DNA from 2 places in the Mesorhizobium sp. WSM4845 genome. Region 2 is predicted to be linked to the other one. Evidence: riboswitches for the same ligand, from Rfam matches in the RefSeq annotation. Region 2 holds a riboswitch; the other holds the start of a gene.
The links. Region 2 has a riboswitch for thiamine pyrophosphate ahead of thiC (phosphomethylpyrimidine synthase ThiC). Riboswitches for the same ligand answer to the same signal wherever they lie in the genome.
Positions count from the first base shown of each region.

Region 1: linked by a shared signal. The riboswitch ahead of thiB (thiamine ABC transporter substrate binding subunit) and the one ahead of thiC (phosphomethylpyrimidine synthase ThiC) in region 2 are both predicted to bind thiamine pyrophosphate.

Region 1 covers NZ_JBVVQA010000049.1:1,947-12,034, reverse strand. Annotated here, with positions in the region: gene AC0L2C_RS32305 (amino acid ABC transporter permease) at 1-340, opposite strand, end outside; gene AC0L2C_RS32300 (amino acid ABC transporter substrate-binding protein) at 502-1,275, opposite strand; gene AC0L2C_RS32295 (RNA polymerase factor sigma-32) at 1,621-2,484, shown strand; gene AC0L2C_RS32290 (M48 family metalloprotease) at 2,714-4,141, opposite strand; gene thiQ (thiamine ABC transporter ATP-binding protein) at 4,433-5,203, opposite strand; gene thiP (thiamine/thiamine pyrophosphate ABC transporter permease) at 5,200-6,819, opposite strand; gene thiB (thiamine ABC transporter substrate binding subunit) at 6,912-7,925, opposite strand; TPP riboswitch at 7,969-8,082, opposite strand; gene AC0L2C_RS32270 (thiamine diphosphokinase) at 8,185-8,829, shown strand; gene AC0L2C_RS32265 (ABC-F family ATP-binding cassette domain-containing protein) at 8,831-10,088, shown strand, end outside.
Region 2 covers NZ_JBVVQA010000007.1:184,188-194,275, forward strand. Annotated here, with positions in the region: gene AC0L2C_RS11135 (ABC transporter permease) at 1-82, shown strand, start outside; gene AC0L2C_RS11140 (ABC transporter permease) at 86-1,009, shown strand; gene AC0L2C_RS11145 (ABC transporter ATP-binding protein) at 1,006-2,646, shown strand; TPP riboswitch at 2,729-2,845, shown strand; gene thiC (phosphomethylpyrimidine synthase ThiC) at 2,948-4,777, shown strand; gene thiO (glycine oxidase ThiO) at 4,774-5,775, shown strand; gene thiS (sulfur carrier protein ThiS) at 5,744-5,941, shown strand; gene AC0L2C_RS11165 (thiazole synthase) at 5,946-6,719, shown strand; gene AC0L2C_RS11170 (thiamine phosphate synthase) at 6,716-7,321, shown strand; gene AC0L2C_RS11175 (hydroxymethylpyrimidine/phosphomethylpyrimidine kinase) at 7,312-8,076, shown strand; gene AC0L2C_RS11180 (ABC transporter ATP-binding protein) at 8,193-9,161, opposite strand; gene AC0L2C_RS11185 (ABC transporter ATP-binding protein) at 9,164-10,088, opposite strand, start outside.

The DNA of each region.
Region 1 (10,088 bases), on a different contig from region 2:
AGCCTATGACGGCGCGGATGATCTCCGACGTATAGGCGCCGATATTGAGTGTGAAGCCGATCAACGCGGCTGAAAAGGCGTCGAGCAGGATGCCGACCGAGGGCAGGCCGTAGAAGATCAGGAAGAGCTGCACCAGAAGCGGCGTGCCACGGAAGATCCAGACATAGAAGCGGACCACGGCGACCAGCGGCTTCGGGCCGAACAGCCGGACGAGCGCTGCAACCAGTCCTACGAAGAGACCGAATGCGAACGACAGCAGCGTTAGCGGCACGGTGAAGATCAGCGCGGCCCATAGCAGCGTGGGCAACGAATCCAGCATCAATTGCAGCCAGTGCGGCACGAAAACTCTCCTTGCGAGATTGCCGCCCAAAAATCGGCCCGGCAGCATCGAGGCGCGACCATAGTGTCGTCATATCACGCCAAAAGCGGCGGCCGTCAAAGACGGCTCGCCGCGATAATTTGCCATGCGGGCCGGCAACCCGCCCGCTCCGTGAAATGCGCTTACTTCGAAACGTCCTGGCTGAAGTAAGTGTCGGCGATCTTCTGGTAGGTGCCGTCGGACTTGATATCGGCCAGCGCCCGATTGATGGCGGCGACCAGTTCCGGATCGCCCTTGCGCACGAGGACGCCGGAATAGTCGGCATTTTCTTCCTGCGCGGCGATCTTCACGTTGGCGTCGGGCTTGTGCTTCTTGAAATCGAGGAAGGACAGGCTGTCGTTGATGGTGGCATCGGCGCGGCCGGTAAGAAGCAGCTGGATCGATTGGTCGAAACCATCGGTACCGACGAGTTCGGCGCCGTTCGCTTCGGCGAGCTTGCCGAAATTCGAGGTCAGCGACTGCGCCGCCTTCTTGCCCTTCAGGTCGGCAAAGCTCTTGATGTCGGTATTATCGCCCCGCACGATCAGCACCGCCTTGGAAGCAATATAGGGATCGGAGAAATCATACTTGGACTTGCGCTCCTCGGTGATGCCGACCTGGTTGATAACGGCGTCATAGCGCTTGGCGTCGAGGCCGGCGATCAGCCCATCCCATTTGCCTTCGAGGAATTCGGCCTTGACGCCGAGCCGCTCGGCGATCGCCTTGGCAACCTCGACGTCGAACCCGACCAGTTCGCCCGAGGCATCATGATAGGTGAAGGGGGCGTAGGTGCCTTCCGTGCCGACCTTGAAGACACCGGCCTGCTTGATCTGATCGAGATTGGCGCCGGCATGGCCTGATGTGCCTGCCAGTACCTGCAGTGTTGCGGCGACGATAAGCGATTTGAGCCATTTCATTTTTCTGTGATCCCGTCATTGGCCGGCGTCCGGGGCCGGCGTCCGGCGCATTTGTGAGCGCCGGAAACTGACAGATGCAGCCTGGCGAAATAAGGAACCAGATCTCAAAAATGAGACACTTTCGAAATCCAATTCTCAAAACCACACCGACTCACGCCAACCGGCCGAGGAGCGACCGCCGCATCGAGCTTTCGAACAGTGCAATCCACGCGACATCAGCGGCGGAACCATTCGCGCGGGTGGCACGTTTGTTGGCTGTTGTAGGGCGCGGCGTCGCCAATTCAACCACGATGCCAGCTCAGGGGCGAGCGATCGCACCGCAACGCCCGGAACAGGGAGCGTGGCATGATGGAAGATACGGCAGGGCGAACCATGGTCCGCGCGGCGATGAAAGCCCCCTATCTCGCGCGCGAGGAGGAGCATGTTCTCGCGCTGCGCTGGAAGGAAGACAACGACCAGCAGGCACTGCACCAAATCGCCATGGCGCATATGCGGCTGGTTATTTCCATGGCCTCGAAGTTCCGCCACTATGGCCTGCCCCTCGGCGACCTGGTGCAGGAAGGCCATGTCGGCCTGCTGGAGGCAGCGGCCCGTTTCGAACCGGAGCGCGAGGTGCGGTTTTCGACCTATGCGACGTGGTGGATCCGTGCCTCGATGCAGGACTATATCCTGCGCAACTGGTCGATCGTGCGCGGCGGCACCAGTTCGGCGCAGAAGGCGCTGTTCTTCAATTTGCGGCGCCTGCGCGCCCGCTTGGCGAACGGTGCCGAGCCGATCTCGAACACCTCGCTCTACCGCGAGGTGTCGGTGGCGCTTGGCGTCTCCGAGGCCGACGTGGCGATGATGGACTCGCGCCTTTCGGCCCCGGATAGTTCGCTCAACCAGCCGCTCGCCGACGATGCGGGCGCCACAGAGCGAATGGATTTCCTGGTTTCGGACGATCCTTTGCCGGACGAAGTCGTGGGCGACACGATCGATGTCGAACGCCGCTCTATCTGGCTGAAAACCGCGCTCGGCGCGCTCAATGCCCGCGAGCTCAGGATCATCGAGGAACGCCGGCTGAGCGACGAGGGCGCGACACTCGAAGCCCTCGGCGAGGCGCTTGGCATCTCCAAGGAGCGCGTCCGCCAGATCGAGGCACGCGCCATGGAAAAGCTCAAGATAGCGCTGGTGAAGCAAAACCCCGAGTTTCTGGCGACCGCCGCCTAGGGGTGTGTTGCGATTCAGGTTAGGACGAGTCGGAGTCGAAGACGGGCGCGAAGCGACCAAACGGTGGTTTCCGAGAACCGGAGCCGAGCGTACGTAAAGTACGTGAGCACCGGCCTACGCCGGCCGTAGCCTTACTGCCGCGACCGCTCATGAGTGCTCCGGCCGGCGAAGGTCGGAAGCGCAGGAAATTGCCATTTGCGGGCCGGCATCACCTGAATATCGACACACCCTATCTGTCGGTGATGATCTTGACCTTGTCGCCGGCCGAAACGGCTGCGCCGGGCGACATTGCATTGAGCACCCTGAACAGGTCGAGCTTGCGGTCGACGCCGACCATCTGCGCCGCGAGCGAACCCATGGTCTGTCCGGGCCGGACCGTGACGACGCGGATATGCAGCGGCTTCAGCGCTGCTTTTTCGGCCGCGCTCAAGATCCGGAACGAGCCGCTGACCGAGCGCGCCACCGCATCCAGCGAGGTGCTGGCGGAGGGGGCTGCCGTCAGCAGCCGGTATACCTGGCCGCCGGCGCGGATCACCGCGATGCCGAACTGCCAGCCCTCGGCGCTGGCATGCGCCGTCGCCGCCTCGTTGCCGTTGATTGTTTCCTGGCGCACGCTGCTTTCGTCGAGACCGGCCACCCAGCCGCTGCGGAGGTAGTCGGTCAGCGATCGGTTCCTGTCGATCGAGACGCCGTCGAAGCGGATCGCTATGTCGCCCGGCCCGGTTGCCGTCACCGCCGCGGCCGAGTTGTCGATGATGAAGCCGTCGGGCACCGAGAACGACACGCCGAGCCCCGGATGCAGGAAGGTTTCGCCACGCACATAGCCTTCCTCCGGCGTGTCGCCGTAGAGCAGCCCGTCTATGCCGGCGAGGAAGGCATCGCGGTCGCGCGTGCCGACGCCGGGCGCGCCGAACTGGCGGGCATGGCGCTGCGCCAGATCGATGCGTTGCGGCGTGTTCGGGTGCGTTGCCAGGAAGTCGAGGCTGGCGTCGGTGGCGCCGCTGATCGAGCGGAAATCGGTGTAGGCCGACATGGACTGCAGGAAGCGGCCGGCGGCAAACGGATCGAAGCCCGCCTCGCCGATCGACTTGATGCCGATGCCGTCGGCTTCCAGCTCCTGATTGCGCGAGAACTGGGCAAGCCGCAGCTTGCCGCGGATCAGTGCCGCCTTGGCGGTCGGGCTGTCGCCGAGCACATCCGAGACGACTTTTGTCGCAAAGCCTTCCTCGGCCTCGAGCTGCTGGCGCTGCAAGCCGTGGTTTGCAGTGACATGGCCCATCTCATGCGCGATGACCGCGGCGAGCTCGGCCGAATCGTTGGCCAGCGCCAACAGGCCGCGCGTGATGTAGAGATAGCCGCCAGGCAATGCGAAAGCGTTGACGTTGGGCGAATTTAGGATCGTGATGCGGTAGGTCTGGCTCGGGTTGGCCGAAACCACCGTCAGGCTGCCGACGACTTTGGCGACCATGCGCTCGAGCTTGGGATCGGAATATTCGCCGCCATAGGTCGCGAGGATGCGCGGATGCTGCGCCTTGGCCATTTCGGCGACCTTGCTGTTGGCGGCAACATTGTCGACGGTGACCGGTTTGCTGGAAGGCTGGAAGCCGGATTCCTGAACGTCCGGAGGCGTGAACATCTGGCAGCTTGCCAACGCCATGGCAAAGCCGGCCAGCGCCAGGAAGCGCGCCAGCGGTTTCCTTCTCACTCTGTCTGTGCCGGTCGGCAGAACAGCTTCCTTTCGGCTCTCAGCACATGGCCCGAAAATCGGGCATCGATTTTCAGATCATGCGCAAAATCAACTGCCACAGCGTCCTTCGAGCCCACGAGCGCGGATGGCACCGTAGTGGCAAATCACAACCTATGCCGGACCAGTATCGGAGGACCTAGCCACACTACTTTGACCATGGCAAGCAAACGCCACATCGCCTGAAGCCGGTTTGGCCGTAAATTATGTCCGCTTCCGGGCAACATCTCGTGATCCTGCGCCAAACGGACCTGCACCGATATAGCGCCGAAAGGCTTCCGGTCCAGCCTTGGTAAAAAAATCGGCGACAGTCCCGGTTGCGGCAACCGTGCCATTGTCCAGGAACACCATGTCCTGGCCGATACGGTGGGCGTCCTCCGGCTGATGGGTGACGAACAGCACCGTCATGCGCCGCTCCGCTTGGAGGTCGGCTACCAGATCGAGCATGTCGTCGCGCAAGGCCGGTCCGAGCGAGGCGAACGGTTCGTCGAGCAAGAGCACCGGCCGGTCGCGCACCAGGACGCGGGCGAGCGCGACGCGCTGCCGCTCGCCGCCGGAGAGTTCGCGCGGCAGGCGCCGTTGCTTGCCGGCAAGGCCGACGCGCTTGAGCGCCCCGGCGATTGCAGCGTGGTCGGCCTCGGTCAGCCTGAGCGATGGCGAGCGGCCAAGGCCGACATTTCGTTCGACCGAAAGATGGGCGAAGAGATTGTTTTCCTGGAACACCATCGACACTGGCCGCGCCGAAGGCGGTTTGCCGCCGACATCGCCGCCACCGATCAGCACGCGGCCCGATCGCGGCGTCTCGAAGCCGGCCACCAGGTTGAGCAGTGTCGATTTTCCCGAGCCGCTCGGCCCCATGATGGCGATGATCTTCGAGGCGGCGAACTCGACATGGAATAAAAACGGCGCTTCGCCATAGCTGAACGAGACCTTTTCCAGCCGCACAGCCGTACCGTTTTCGCTGTTGAGCATCATGATTTTTCTCCCCGTCCCAGCCAGTCCGCGGCCAGGACAAGCGCGAGACAGACCAGGCCGAGCAGCAATGCCAGGCCGGCCGCGTCCATCGTGCGGTAGCTGCCCATGCGGGCCAGCAAGAGATAAGGCAGCGTCTGCAGGGAGTCGCTGCCAAACAGGGCAATGACGCCGAGATCGCCGAGCGACAAAGCCATCGCGAACGCGAAACCGGTGGCGAGCGGCCGCCGCAGCGACGGCCGGTCGACCAGCCGGAAACGATTCCAGCCCGAAATGCCAAGCAGCAAACAGAGCCGCTCGTGGCGTTCGCTCGCCGCATCATAGCCGGGGCGAATGGCGCGGATGGCAAACGGCATCGCCATCACCGCATTGACGGCGACGACCATGACAGGGGCGATGGCAAAGACGTCGCTGACGGTCCGCAGGAGCAGGAACCAGCCGGCGCCGATGACGACGGGCGGCACGACGAGGACGAAGCCGGCGCCGGTATCGGTGGCGTATTCGAGCAGCGTCCTGGCGCCGACGCGACGCCTCAAGGCCAGCGCCCGGCGTGCCATGACCAGCGACAGCGACAGCGCCACTGCAAGCAGCGCCGCCAGCAAGGCGAGCACGGCGCTGGTCAGCGCCGCTTGCCGCACGGCGCTCTCGCCCGCCAGCCGGCCGAGATCGGCGCCAAGGCCTGACGTCACCGTGGCCGCCATCGGCCCGGCGACGAACAGCAAAGCGAGGATGATCAATGCTGCGTTCAGCACGGTCTCGGCGGCGCCGGCCGAAAGATAGCGGCGCGAAGCCACCGGCAGGTTGGCGTCGCCGACGGTATTGGCGCCGAGCCGCATCAATGCCAGCACGACGACGAAGGTCAGCGCGATCTGCAGCACTGTCAGCGTCACCGCGCGGGCAGGATCGAAATCGAAACGCAGCGCCTGGTAGATGGCGACCTCCAGCGTCGTCGCACGCGGCCCGCCGCCCAGCGTGAGTACGATGGTAAAGGATGTGATGCAGAGCATGAAAACAAGCCCGGCGACGCCCGGCAGTGACGCGCGCAGCGTCGGCCATTCGATCAGCCGGAAGGCGGGCCTGGCGCCCATGCCGAGTTGGCTCGCCAGCCGCCACTGGTCGGCCGGCACTGTCCCAAGCGCTTCGAGGAACAGCCGCGTGGCCAGCGGCAGATTGAAGAAGACATGGGCGACGAGGATGCCGGACAGGCCGTATATGCCCGGCCAGCCCTGACCGCCGATCGCACTGAGCACGCCGGCGAAATAGCCGGCACGGCCATAGAGTGCCAGAATCCCGAGTGCTGCGACGATGGCCGGCAGCGCGAGCGGCACGGCGAAGAGCTGCAGGATCAGGCCGCGACCAAAGAAGCGCGGATGCCGCGACAGCGCCCGCGCCACGAACAGCGCCGGCACGACGGAGAGCAGCGTCGACAGCAATGCCTGCCACAGCGTGAATCGGGCGACGCGGAAGAGGTAGGAATCGAAGGCCGACGCGGCGCCAGACGGATCGCGTGCGCCTTCGACGATGAGCCCGGCGAACGCGCCGCCGATCAGCAGCGCAACAGCGGCAAGCGCAATTGTGCCGGCGGTGACGCGGGGGTCGGCAGGATATCCGGTACGCATGCCGCCCTGCCTAGTTCAACGATCGTCGAAGCAGAAAATATGGCTGAGGCCGAGTTCCCGGCGCCGTAGAGTGATCATCTCTCAATCACAAGCTACTTGCTCATCACCGACAGCCATTCGTCGACCCAGGCCTTGCGGTTGGCGGCGACCTCTTCGGGGCTTAACAGCAACGTCTTGGACGGCTTGACGAGCTTGTCGAAAGCCGGATTGAGCGGCTTCTCGGTCTTGCCGGCAGGGAACATCCAGTTGGTCTCGGGAATGACATCCTGGAATTTCGGCCCGGTCATGAAAGTCAGGAACTGTTTCGCCAACGGGTTCTTCGCACCTGATTTGGTGATGCCGGCAACCTCGATCTGCAGATACGCGCCCTCGTCGAAGGATGCTGCCTGATAGCGTTGGGTGTTTTCGGCGACCATGTGATAGGCCGGCGACGTGGTATAGGACAGCACCATCGGCGCCTCGCCCTTGGTGAACAGGCCGTAGGCCTCGCTCCAGCCCGGCGTCACGGTGAGCACCTTTGCCTTAAGCTTGGCCCAGGCTTCGGGCGCCTTGTCGCCATAAACCGACTTCACCCACAACAGCAGGCCGAGACCGGGCGTCGAGGTGCGCGGATCCTGAATGACGATCTTTTCATCGGCATTGCCCTCGACCAATTCCTTCAGGCTCTTCGGCGGCGTCTTCAGCTTTTCGGTGTCGTAGACGACGGCGAAATAACCATAGTCGAACGGCACGAAAATATCGTCGCTCCAGCCGCCCGGCACCTTGACGTCGATGACGGCACCATGCGGCGAAAACAGGCCGGTGGCCTTGGCTTCCGCCGTCAGATTGGTGTCGAGGCCGAGCACGATGTCGGCCTTGGTCGCGGCCCCTTCCAGCCTGACGCGGTTGAGCAGGGCGACGCCGTCGGCGACCGCGACGAATTCGAGAATACAGCCGCATTCGGCCTCGAACGCCTTCTTGACCGCCGGGCCTGGACCCCATTCGGCGGTGAAGCTCTCATAGGTATAGACGGTGAGTTTTTCCTGCGCGGATGCCGGCCCGGTGCCGGCGAGAACGGTCGCGGCGAGCAGCACTGCCGAAACAAGTGTGTATAAAAACGTGCGCATCGGCGCCTCCTTCGTTGGCGTTGAGGGGAATTGAGGCGTCGGGTTGTCCGAAACGTCTAATCCCTCCGCCGGTACAAACCGGATCAGGTTCAGCGGGTTGGCAGGTTGCCTCTCAGCCGGTCCGCGAAGATCGCGTCCAGCACCCCGTTAGAGCGCTTCGACACATAGGCCCGGCCCATCTGCGGCGCAAGCGGAAGTTTGCCGGGCATCGAGACCGCGGCCTTCCGTTTCGCAAGCAGGGCTGGTAAGGGCCACGCATATGAGCAAATTTACCATCCTGCTTGGCGGCGACCTTATCCGCACGCCACTGCTCGACCGCCAGGTCGAAGGCACGCGTGTCATCGCCGCCGACGCCGGCATCAGCCATGCCCGGACTCTGCGCCTGACGCCGGAACTCTGGGTCGGCGACTTCGATTCGGTGCCGGCGGATTTGCCGGACGAGCTCGCCGCCGTGCCGCGCCAGGTGTTTCCGGCAGAAAAGGACAAGACCGACGGCGAACTGGCTATCGCCGCCGCGCTCGAACGTGGCGCGACCAGCCTCGTGCTCGCCGGCGCGTTCGGCGGCAAGCGCACCGACCACGCCTTCCTGCACCTGGCGCTCGGCGTCCGGCTGGCCGAGGCAGGGACAGAGGTGCTTTTGACCAGTGGCGCACAGGAAGGCGTGCCCTTGCTTCCCGGAAAGGCCGGCTTCGACTACGCCGACGGCACGCTGTTTTCGATTCTCGGCTTCTCCGACCTTGCCGGTCTGACCGTGACCGGCGCCAAATGGCCGCTGAACCATGTCGAGGTGGCGTTCGGCTCGTCGCTGACCATTTCCAACGAGGTCAAGGGCCGACTCGAAGTCGCGCTGGGCAGCGGCCGCGCGCTGTTGCTCGCCCATCCATTCCCCCTACCTGAAAGCTGACATGGCGCCGCCGCTTCTCAATCTCGACGGGATAAAACTGACCTTCGGTGGCACGCCGCTGCTCGACGGGACGGAACTGACGGCGTCGGCGGGCGACAAGATCGCTCTGGTCGGCCGCAACGGCTCGGGCAAGTCGACGTTGCTGAAGGTCGCTGCGGGATTGATCGAGCCGCAGGATGGCGAGGTGTTCCGCCAGCCTTCGGCAACAGTGCGCTACCTGCCGCAAATGCCCGACATGGATGGTTTCGCCAGCGTCCGCGCCTATGTCGAGGCGGGGCTCGGACCCGCCGACGATCCCTACCGCGCCACCTATCTGATGGAGCATCTCGGCCTGTCCGGCGAGGAACGGCCGAACGATCTCTCCGGCGGCGAAGCCCGCCGTGCTGCCCTGGCCCGCGTCATGGCGCCGGAGCCCGACATTCTCCTCCTCGATGAGCCGACCAACCATCTCGACCTGTCGGTCATCGAATGGCTGGAGGAGGAGCTTGCCCGCACCTCTTCGGCGCTGATCGTCATTTCGCACGACCGCCGCTTCCTCGAGCGCGTGTCGCGCGCCACCGTCTGGCTCGATCGCGGCCAGACCCGCAGGCTGGACAAGGGCTTTGGCCATTTCGAGGAATGGCGCGACACCGTTCTGGAAGAGGAAGAGCGCGAGCAGCACAAGCTTGGCCGCCAGATCGTGCGCGAGGAGCACTGGTTGCGCTATGGCGTGACGGCAAGGCGCAAGCGCAACATGCGCCGGCTCGGCGAATTGCAGACCATGCGCCAGCGCTTTCGCGGCCATCGCGGCGCCGAGGGTGCGGCGACCATGGTGGCCAGCGACGCCGCCGAATCCGGCAAGCTGGTGATCGAAGCCAGGAACATCGAGAAGAGCTTTGGCGACCTCACTGTGGTCAGGGGTTTCTCAACCCGCATCCAGCGCGGTGACCGCGTTGGCCTGGTCGGCCCGAACGGCGCCGGCAAGACGACGCTGCTGAAGATGCTGACCGGCGAATTGAAGCCGGACTCAGGCACGGTGCGACTCGGCACCAATCTGGAGATCGCCACGCTCGACCAGAAACGCGAGGCGGTCGACCCGCAAGAGACGCTGGCGCAATATCTCACCGACGGCCGCGGCGAGAACCTTGTCATCAACGGCGAGCAGCGCCACGTCGTCTCCTACATGAAGGACTTCCTGTTCAAGCCGGAACAGGCGCGCACGCCGGTGCGCGAGCTTTCGGGCGGCGAGCGGGCGCGGCTGCTACTCGCCCGTGTGCTGG
Region 2 (10,088 bases):
GGTGACGGCAACCGCCATCTTCATCCTCAACATCGCGATCGACCTGCTCTACGCGGTTCTCGATCCGCGCATCCGGTACTGAGCCATGACGATCATCACCCCCGACATCAAGCCGGCGGCCGTTCCAGGCAGCGGCCGCGTGATTTTTGCCTATTTGAAGCGCGACAGGCTTGCGCTCGCCGCTGCTATTTTCCTGGCGATCGTCGTCATCGCGGCGGTCCTCGGCCCGTGGCTGGTGGGCGACGCCGCATCGCGGCTCGGGCTGCGCCAGCGCAACCTCGCCCCGTTCTCGCTGGCCAGTGGCTGGATCTACGTCCTTGGCGCCGACACCCTCGGCCGGCCCATCCTGGCCAGGCTGATTGTCGGCGCGCAGAACACGTTCGGCATTGCCGCGGCGGCGGTGTTCGCGTCGATGCTGGTCGGTGGGACACTCGGCCTGATCGCGGGCTATTCGGAGCGCTGGTACAGCCATCTCATCCTGCGACTGGCCGATGTCGTCATGAGCTTTCCCTCGCTACTGCTGGCGCTCATCGTGCTCTACACGCTGGGTCCGAGCATCACCAACTTGGTGATCGTTCTCGCCGTCACGCGCATGCCGATCTACCTCAGAACGGCGCGTGCGGAAGTGCTGGAGCTCCGCGAGCGCATGTTCGTCAGCGCGGCGCGAGCCATGGGTGCAAAGCCGGCCCGGATCATCATCCGGCACATCGCCCCCCTTGTCCTGCCGACATTGGTGACAATTTCAGCCATTGATTTCGCGACAGTCATTTTGTCGGAATCGGCGCTGAGTTTCCTTGGCCTCGGCATTCAGCCACCCGACTTCACCTGGGGCGCAATGGTCGCAAACGGCCGCGGCTATCTCGCCACCGCCTGGTGGATCGCATTCTGGCCGGGCCTTGCAATCATGCTGACGACGCTGTCGCTCAACATCCTCTCGAACTGGGCGCGCACCGTTGCCGATCCGCAGCAACGCTGGCGCCTTCAGACATTGCGAAAAGCTGCCCGATGAGCAACGCGACCATTCTCAAGGTCGAGTGTCTGACCGTCGATTTTCTTTCGGACGATGAACCGATACGCGCCGTCGACGATGTCTCTTTCCACGTCAGCCGTGGCGAGACGCTGGTGATCCTCGGCGAAAGCGGTTCGGGTAAGAGCGTCAGCACCAGCACGGTGATGGATCTCATCGACTGTCCGCCAGGCGACATCGTGGCCGGCTCCTGCCTCTTCGATGGCGTCGAACTGTCAGGCCTCGGTGCCGAGGCGCGCCGAAGCATCAACGGCCGCAGGATTGCGATGATCTTTCAGGATCCGCTCGCCTATTTGAACCCGGTCTACACGGTGGGGCGCCAGATCGAGGAGGTCTATGAGAGCCACGGCGCAGAGAGCGGCAAGGGCGCACGCGCCAAGACGATAGAACTGCTTCGGCGCGTCGGCATTCCAGAGCCGCAAAACCGCGTCGACTTCTATCCGCATCAGTTCTCGGGCGGACAGCGCCAGCGCGTGATGATTGCCATGGCGATCGCGTTGAAACCGGACATCCTGATCGCCGATGAGCCGACGACCGCTCTGGACGTCAGCGTGCAAGCGCAGATCCTCGATCTGCTGCGCGATCTCCAGCGCGAAACCGGCATGGCGTTGATCATGATCACCCATGACCTCGAAGTCGCCGCGTCCATGGCGGACCGGATTATCGTCATGAACGGCGGCAAGGTCGTCGAGACGGGCATCGCCAGGGAGGTCTTCAGCAATCCGCAGCACGCCTATACCCGCCGCCTCATCGCCGCCCTGCCCCACGGTAACGCAGCGGAGGCGCCCAACAAGCGTTCGACGGCGATCGCCGGCGAGACGCTGCTCAAGGTGGAACATCTCACCAAACACTATGAGCTTGCTTCCGGAGCTTTTAGCAGCAAGCGGACGTTCAAGGCGGTGGACGACATAAGCTTCGAGGTCAGGAGAGGAGAAACGCTCGGCATCGTCGGCGAGTCCGGGTCCGGCAAATCGAGCGTCGCGCGCATGCTGTTGGGGCTGAACGCGCCAAGCGCCGGCAAGGCGGTCTTTGCCGGTGAGAACATCTTCGACATGAATGGGAAGCGCCTCATGGCGTTTCGGCGCAAGGTCCAGATGGTCTTCCAGGACCCATACGGATCGATGAATCCGCGCATGCGCGTTTATTCGATCATTTCCGAACCCTGGGTGATCCACCGCGATATCCTGCCGAAGGACAAGTGGAAGGCTCGAGTGGCAGAGCTCCTGGAATTGGTTGGGCTTTTGCCGGAGCACGCCGAGCGCTACCCGCACCAGTTTTCCGGCGGCCAGCGACAGCGCATCGCCATTGCGCGCGCGCTTGCCAGCGAGCCGGAACTGATCGTCTGCGACGAGGCGGTTTCGGCGCTCGACGTCTCTATCCAGGCGCAGGTGATCGACCTTCTGGCCGACCTCAGGACGAGGCTCGGCCTCTCCTATATTTTCATCACACACGACTTGCCGATCGTGCGCCATTTTGCCGACCGGATCATGGTCATGAAAGACGGACGGATTGTCGAGGAAGGCCAAACCGCGGCGCTGTTCGGGGCGCCTCGCCACGACTATACGCAAAGCCTGCTGCAGGCTGTGCCGCAGCCCAAATGGCTAACGCAGGCTCAATAGTTCGTCCGCGCGCGCCCAGCAAGCGTTGCCGATTGATGGGCCGAATGCGCTTGACAAAATGGCGATCGCCCGCTCAATTTGACCCATTCACCAGGGGGGTCCCGGCAAGGGGCTGAGATACTGCTGGCTTTCGCGGCGCAGTGACCCGTTGAACCTGATCCAGTTCATACTGGCGTAGGGACGGTGCAAGCGCTTTTGCGGGAGTCCATGCCCGAAAACCTGTAAGCAGGCAGGCAGAAGCGTCTTTTCATCCTTCCGGCACAGAACTGGGTCTCCAATGCATGAGCAAAGGAGCCTCCAAATGAATGCCATTTCCCCCGCCGTGTCGACGGGACCGCTGCCCGCCTCAAGGAAAATCCACAAACCCGGCCTGATTCACCCGCAGATCAGGGTGCCGATGCGGGAAATCGCCGTCCATCCGACGGCAGGCGAACCGCCTGTCACCGTTTACGATCCGTCCGGCCCCTATACGGACCCGACTGTCGAAACCAGCATCGAAAAGGGCCTCGCCAGGTTTCGCAATGAATGGGTGACGGTGCGCGGCGACGTCGAATTCCACGATGCCCGCAGTGTCAGGCCGGAGGACAACGGCTTTGCGTCAGGTGAGCGCCTGACGCCGGAATTTCCCGTGCGCCACCGGCCGCTAAAGGCAAAAACGGGCCAAGCGGTGACGCAGCTTGCCTATGCGCGCGCCGGGATCATCACCCCCGAAATGGAGTTCGTCGCCATTCGCGAGAATCTCGGCCGCGAGAGCTTACGCGGCGGGATGCAGCGCGACGGCAACTCTTTCGGCGCGGCGATCCCGGACTTCGTCACGCCGGAATTCGTGCGCGACGAGATAGCGCGCGGACGGGCTATCATTCCCGCCAACATCAACCACCCGGAGAGCGAGCCGATGATCATCGGCCGCAATTTCCTGGTCAAGATCAATGCCAATATCGGCAATTCAGCCGTCACCTCGTCGATGGCCGAAGAGGTCGAAAAAATGGTCTGGGCGATCCGCTGGGGAGCCGACACCGTCATGGACCTGTCGACCGGTCGCAACATCCACAACATCCGCGAATGGATCGTCCGCAATTCGCCTGTGCCGATCGGAACCGTGCCGCTCTACCAGGCGCTTGAGAAGGTCGGAGGGATCGCCGAGGACCTGACCTGGGAAATCTACCGCGATACGCTGATCGAACAGGCCGAACAGGGCGTCGACTATTTCACCATCCATGCCGGTGTGCGGCTGCACTACATCCCGCTGACGGTCGACCGGGTCACCGGCATCGTGTCGCGCGGCGGCTCCATCATGGCCAAGTGGTGCCTGCATCATCACCGCGAAAGCTTCCTCTACGAGCATTTCGAGGAAATCTGCGACATCTGCCGCGCTTACGACGTGTCGTTCTCGCTCGGCGACGGCCTTCGTCCCGGCTCGATCGCCGACGCCAACGACGCGGCGCAGTTCGCCGAACTGGAAACGCTCGGCGAGTTGACAAAGGTCGCCTGGGCCAAGGATTGCCAGGTCATGATCGAGGGGCCGGGCCATGTTCCGATGCACAAGATCAAGGAGAATATGGACAGGCAGCTCGAAGTCTGCGGCGAGGCGCCCTTCTACACGCTTGGGCCGCTGACCACCGACATCGCACCCGGCTACGACCACATCACCTCAGGCATCGGCGCGGCAATGATCGGCTGGTACGGCACGGCGATGCTCTGCTATGTCACGCCCAAGGAGCATCTCGGTCTCCCCGACCGCAACGACGTCAAAACGGGCGTCATCACCTACAAGATAGCCGCGCACGCCGCCGATCTCGCCAAGGGTCATCCGACGGCGAAGGTCAGGGATGACGCCCTTTCCCGCGCACGCTTCGAGTTTCGTTGGGAAGACCAGTTCAACCTGTCGCTCGACCCCGAAACCGCGCGCTCCTTCCACGACGAGACTTTGCCGAAGGAGGCGCACAAGCTGGCGCATTTCTGCTCGATGTGCGGGCCGAAATTCTGCTCGATGCGCATCTCCCACGACATTCGGGCCGAGGCACAGAAAGAGGGCATGGCGGCGATGGCCGCGAAGTACCGCGAGGGCGGCAATCTTTATATGCCGGTGGACGGCGAACCGCCCATGCCGAAGATGCCGGAGCCGTCATGAGGCTGCTGGTCAAAGGGGCTGGCGTCGCCGGCCTCACCGCCGCCTTCGAACTCGCCGCCCGCGGTGCTGCGGTAACCATTGCCGAGACCCGGCATGGCCTTGGCGGCAACGCATCATGGATGGCCGGCGGCATGCTGGCGCCCTGGTGCGAGCGCGAAAGCGCCGAGCAGCCGGTGCTGGATCTCGGACGCGATGCCGCCGACTGGTGGGATGCGGTCCTGCCGGGTCATGTCACGCGGGCCGGAACGCTCGTTCTGGCAACGCCGCGGGATGCGGGCGAACTCGACCGGTTTGCAAGCCGCACGTCGGGTCATCGGCGGATCGACGAAGACGAAATCGCGCTCCTGGAACCCGATCTCGCCGGCCGCTTCCGTCGCGGGCTGTTCTTCCCGGGCGAAGCCCATCTCGACCCACGCCGTGCAATGGCGGCGCTGCATGAAAAACTCGCCGGAAGCGGCGTCGAGTTCCGCTTCGGAATGGACGCCCTGCACATGACGGGATTCGACCGCGAGATCGACTGCATAGGAATGGCGTCCAGCGATGAAAGGCTTCGCGGCGTTCGCGGCGAGATGCTGATCCTGCGTACACCGGATATCTCGCTGTCGCGCCCGGTCAGGCTGCTGCACCCGCGTTTGCCGCTCTATCTGGCGCCGCGCGCCGACCACCATTTCATGGCGGGTGCAACGATGGTCGAGAGTCTGTCCACGGAGCCGGTCACGGTGCGGGCGATAATGGAACTCCTGAACGCCGCCTATTCGGTTCATCCCGCCTTCGGCGAGGCCGCGATCGTTGAGACGGGCGTCGGCATTCGCCCGGCGTTTTCCGACAACCTGCCGCGCGTCGAAGCGCATGGCAGGACCGTCGCGATCAACGGGCTCTACCGCCATGGTTTCCTTCTGGCCCCCGCCATGGCGCGTCGGGCGGCCGACCTTGTTTTCGATTCTGACAAACCGGTGGAACTTGCTGATGAAACTGACGGTCAACGGCGAAGCGCATGAGATCACCGCCGCCACCCTGGCGGAGCTTCTCGCGGCGCTCGACTACGAAGGCAACTGGCTTGCAACGGCAGTGAACAGCGAGGTTGTGCACGCGACTGAGCGGGCGCTGTTCCAGCTGAAGGACGGCGACCGGATCGAAATCCTCTCACCCATGCAAGGAGGTTAGCAACGTGATCGAGCTTTACGGAACCAAGCTTCCGTCGCGCCTGCTTCTCGGCACCGCACAGTACCCCTCGCCCGCCATTCTTGCCGATGCGGTCAAGGCATCCTGCGCGTCCGCGGTGACCGTCTCATTGCGCCGCGAAATGGCCGGCGGCAAGGGTGGCGAGAAATTCTGGTCGCTTATCCAATCGCTGCGGCTGCATGTCCTACCCAACACCGCCGGTTGTCACTCCGTCAAGGAAGCCGTCACGACCGCAAATATGGCGCGCGAGGTCTTCGGCACGAACTGGATCAAGCTCGAGGTGATCGGCAATCATGACACGCTGCAGCCTGACGTCTTCGGCTTGGTCGAGGCCGCGCGAATCTTGTGCGACGACGGCTTTGCTGTATTTCCTTACACGACGGACGATCTCGTCGTCGCCGAGCGATTGCTGGAAGCCGGATGCAGGGTGCTCATGCCCTGGTGCGCGCCGATCGGTTCTGCGCTTGGACCGGTAAATATCACCGCGCTCCGCTCGATGCGCGGCCATTTCCCGGATGTCCCGCTGATCGTGGATGCGGGCCTCGGCCGCCCATCTCACGCGGCTCTCGTGATGGAACTCGGCTTCGACGCGGTGCTCCTCAACACGGCAGTGGCCAAGGCCGCCGATCCGATCGGCATGGCGCGCGCGTTCGGCAAGGCGGTCGATGCCGGCCGTGAGGCGTATCGCTCGGGCCTGCTCCAGCCGCGCGACCTCGCCGTCCCATCGACGCCGACAATTGGCCGGGCAGTCTTTCAATGAAACTCGATCCTTTTTATCTGATCGTCGACAGCGCCGCCTGGATTGAAAGGCTGGCGCCGCTCGGCGTCAGGCTGGTGCAGCTTCGCGTCAAGAACCTCGACGAGGCTACGTTGCGCGCCGAGATCCGCAAGGCGAAGGCCTTGTGCGCCCGTTACAAATGCCAGCTCATCATCAATGACTTCTGGCGGCTGGCGATCGAGGAGGACTGCGATTTCATTCATCTCGGACAGGAAGATCTGCAAGCGGCGGACCTTACCCGGATAAGGGCTGCGGGTCTCCGTCTCGGCCTCAGCACGCACGACCATCTCGAACTCGAAACAGCCCTTGCCGCCAGACCGAACTATATCGCGCTCGGCCCAGTCTATCCGACCATCCTGAAACAGATGAAATGGGCGCCGCAGGGGCTCGAACGGCTTGGCGAATGGAAGTGCCGGATCGCGCCGACACCTCTGGTCGCGATTGGCGGCCTCAATCCCGACCGGATCGAGGGCGTCTTCGGTGCCGGTGCGGACAGCGCCGCGGTAGTGACCGACATCACATTGGATGCCGATCCGGAAGCGCGAACGCGCCAGTGGATCGAAAAGACGAGCCGATGGCGTTGAGGCGCGAACCGCATGTGCTTGTCGTCGGCGGCTCGGACTCCAGCGGCGGCGCCGGCATAGTCCGCGACATTGAGACGATCTCCGCCCTCGACTTGCGCACCTGCCTTGCCATTACCACCGTGACGGTGCAGACGCATGAAGCCGTCACGCAAATCCACAATTTGCAACCCGGTCTGGTGGCCGATCAGATGCGTGCCGCGCTGCAAGCCAATGCGGTCGGGGCGATCAAAATCGGCATGCTCGCGACGGAGCAAACCATCGTCGCCGTCGCGGATGTGCTGCGCCAAAACCCACAGATACCGGCAGTCATCGACCCGGTGCTGGTCTCTTCTTCGGGTTGGCCGCTTCTGGACACAGGCGCTATCGGCGTCCTGAAGCATGAACTCATCCCGCTTTGCCGTCTCGTCACACCCAACCTCATCGAACTGGCTCTCCTTGCCGGCTCAGACCTGGCCATCGACGAGGACGGCGCATTGCAACAAGGTCAGAAATTGCTCACCGCCGGATTGCAGGCCCTGCTGATCAAGGGCGGCCACGCCGCGGGGTGTCGATCGACGGACATCCTGCTGCGCGCCGATCAAGAGCCCATCCGCTTCGATGCGCCGCGTCTTGGCGGATCGATGCGCGGGACGGGTTGCGCGCTGGCCAGCGCCATCGCCGCGCACCTGGCAAACGGAAGCCTGCTTGAAGACGGCGTGCGCAAAAGCAAGCTGTTGGTTTTCGAGAAGCTTCGGAAATCGATCTCTCGGGATTGAGGCGGTTGAGCTTGGCGGGGGCTTTTCTGGGCAGCAAGCTGGCGGCCGGTTCTTCGCCTTCCTTCGGAGAGTCTCTCAGACAGCACGCGAAGTAAATCGCCTTGTCGGGTCTTGTCTCAAGCGATGTCGTCGCGAATGCAGGCCTTCAAATGGCCATCGGACGTTGTTGCCCGTAATGGCGGGACGATGCCGGCGCAAGCGTCGAGGGCAACCGGGCAGCGGGTTCGGAAAACACACCCGGTCGGCGGATTTGCCGGGCTTGGAATGTCGCCCTTCAGCACCTGCCGGCCTTGCCTGGCCAGCGGGTCGAGCGAGGGAATGGCCGAGAGCAGCGCGCGCGTATAGGGATGCTGCGGCCGGGCATAGAGCGCGGCAGCAGGCGCGACTTCCATGATGCGGCCGAGGTAGAGAACGATCACCGTGTCGCAGATATATTCGACGACGGCCAGGTCATGCGAAATGAACAGCATGGTCAGGCCGAGCCGGACCTGCAGGTCGCGCAAAAGATTGATGATCTGCGCCTGAATGGAGACATCGAGGGCAGAGACCGGCTCGTCGGCGACGATGAATTCGGGTTCGAGCGTAAGCGCCCGGGCGATACCGATGCGCTGGCGCTGCCCGCCCGAAAATTCGTGGGCGTAGCGATCATAGGCATCGACTGGCAACTCAACCGCAGCAAGCGCCTTCTCAGCCTTCGCCCGCCGCTCGCGCCTGCTGCCGATGCCCTGAATATCGAGGCCTTCGGTCAGGATCTGACCGATGGTCATGCGCGGCGACAGGCTGGCGAACGGATCCTGGAAAATATACTGCATCTTGCGGCGCTGGCGGGCCAGCGGCCCGGCGCTCAGCTTGGTGATATCGACGCTGTCAAACCTTATTTCGCCGGACGTCGGCTCGATGAGACGCAGCACCGAGCGGCCGATCGTGGTCTTGCCGGACCCGGATTCGCCGACGAGGCCGACCACCTGGCCGCGCGCGATGTCGAAGGAAATATTGTCCAGCGCCCTGACGACGGGACCGCGCGCGAACGCCGTCGGCGCAAAATGCTTGGTCAGGTTCCTGACCGAAAGGAAGGGAGCGTCCACTGTCAGAGATCCTCCCAGCGCAAACAACGGCTTTGCTGGGTCGACGTCGCCGCGAACAATGGCGGTACAGCAGTGCGGCAGGCATCGACAGCCAGGGCGCAACGCGGTGCGAAAGAGCAGCCCTTGGGCAGCAGGGCCAGCGATGGAACATTGCCGGCGATGGTCGGCAGCGGCGTTCCTGCTGCCTTCAGCGTGGTGGCCTGGCCAAGCCGCGGCACCGAACGCATCAGCCCGGCGGTATAGGGATGACGCGGACGGGTGAACACCTCGCTCACCGGACCCGATTCCACGATGCGCCCGGCATACATCACCGCGACCCGGTCGGCGATCTCGGCAACGACGCCTAGATTGTGCGTGACGAACAGAATGCCCATGCCGCGTTGCGCCTGCAGCGCGGCCAGCAGGTCGAGAATCTGGGCCTGGATAGTGACGTCGAGGGCGGTGGTCGGCTCGTCGGCGATCAACAAGGTCGGATCGCACGACAAGGCCATGGCGATGGTGGCACGCTGGCGCATCCCTCCCGACAGCTCATGCGGGTATTGCCGCGCCCGCCGATCAGGGTCGGGAATTCCGACCTGAGCCAGCAGCCGCACGGCATCAGTGGCCGCATCACGGTGCGACCTGCCGAGATGGATGCGGATCGGCTCGGCGATCTGTTCGCCGATGCTGTAGACCGGATTGAGGCTGGTCATCGGCTCCTGGAACACCATGCCGATGTCGTTGCCGCGCACCTTGCGCAGCGACTCGGGATCGAGGCCGGTCAGTTCGGTTACCGTGCCGTCCCTGCGCCGCAGCGCGATCGAGCCCTCGGCAATGCGTCCGATCTTCTTCGGCAGCAGGCCGATGATCGACAGGCTGGTGACCGACTTGCCCGATCCCGACTCGCCGACCAGCGCAACCGTCTCGCCCGAACCTATTACCAGGTCG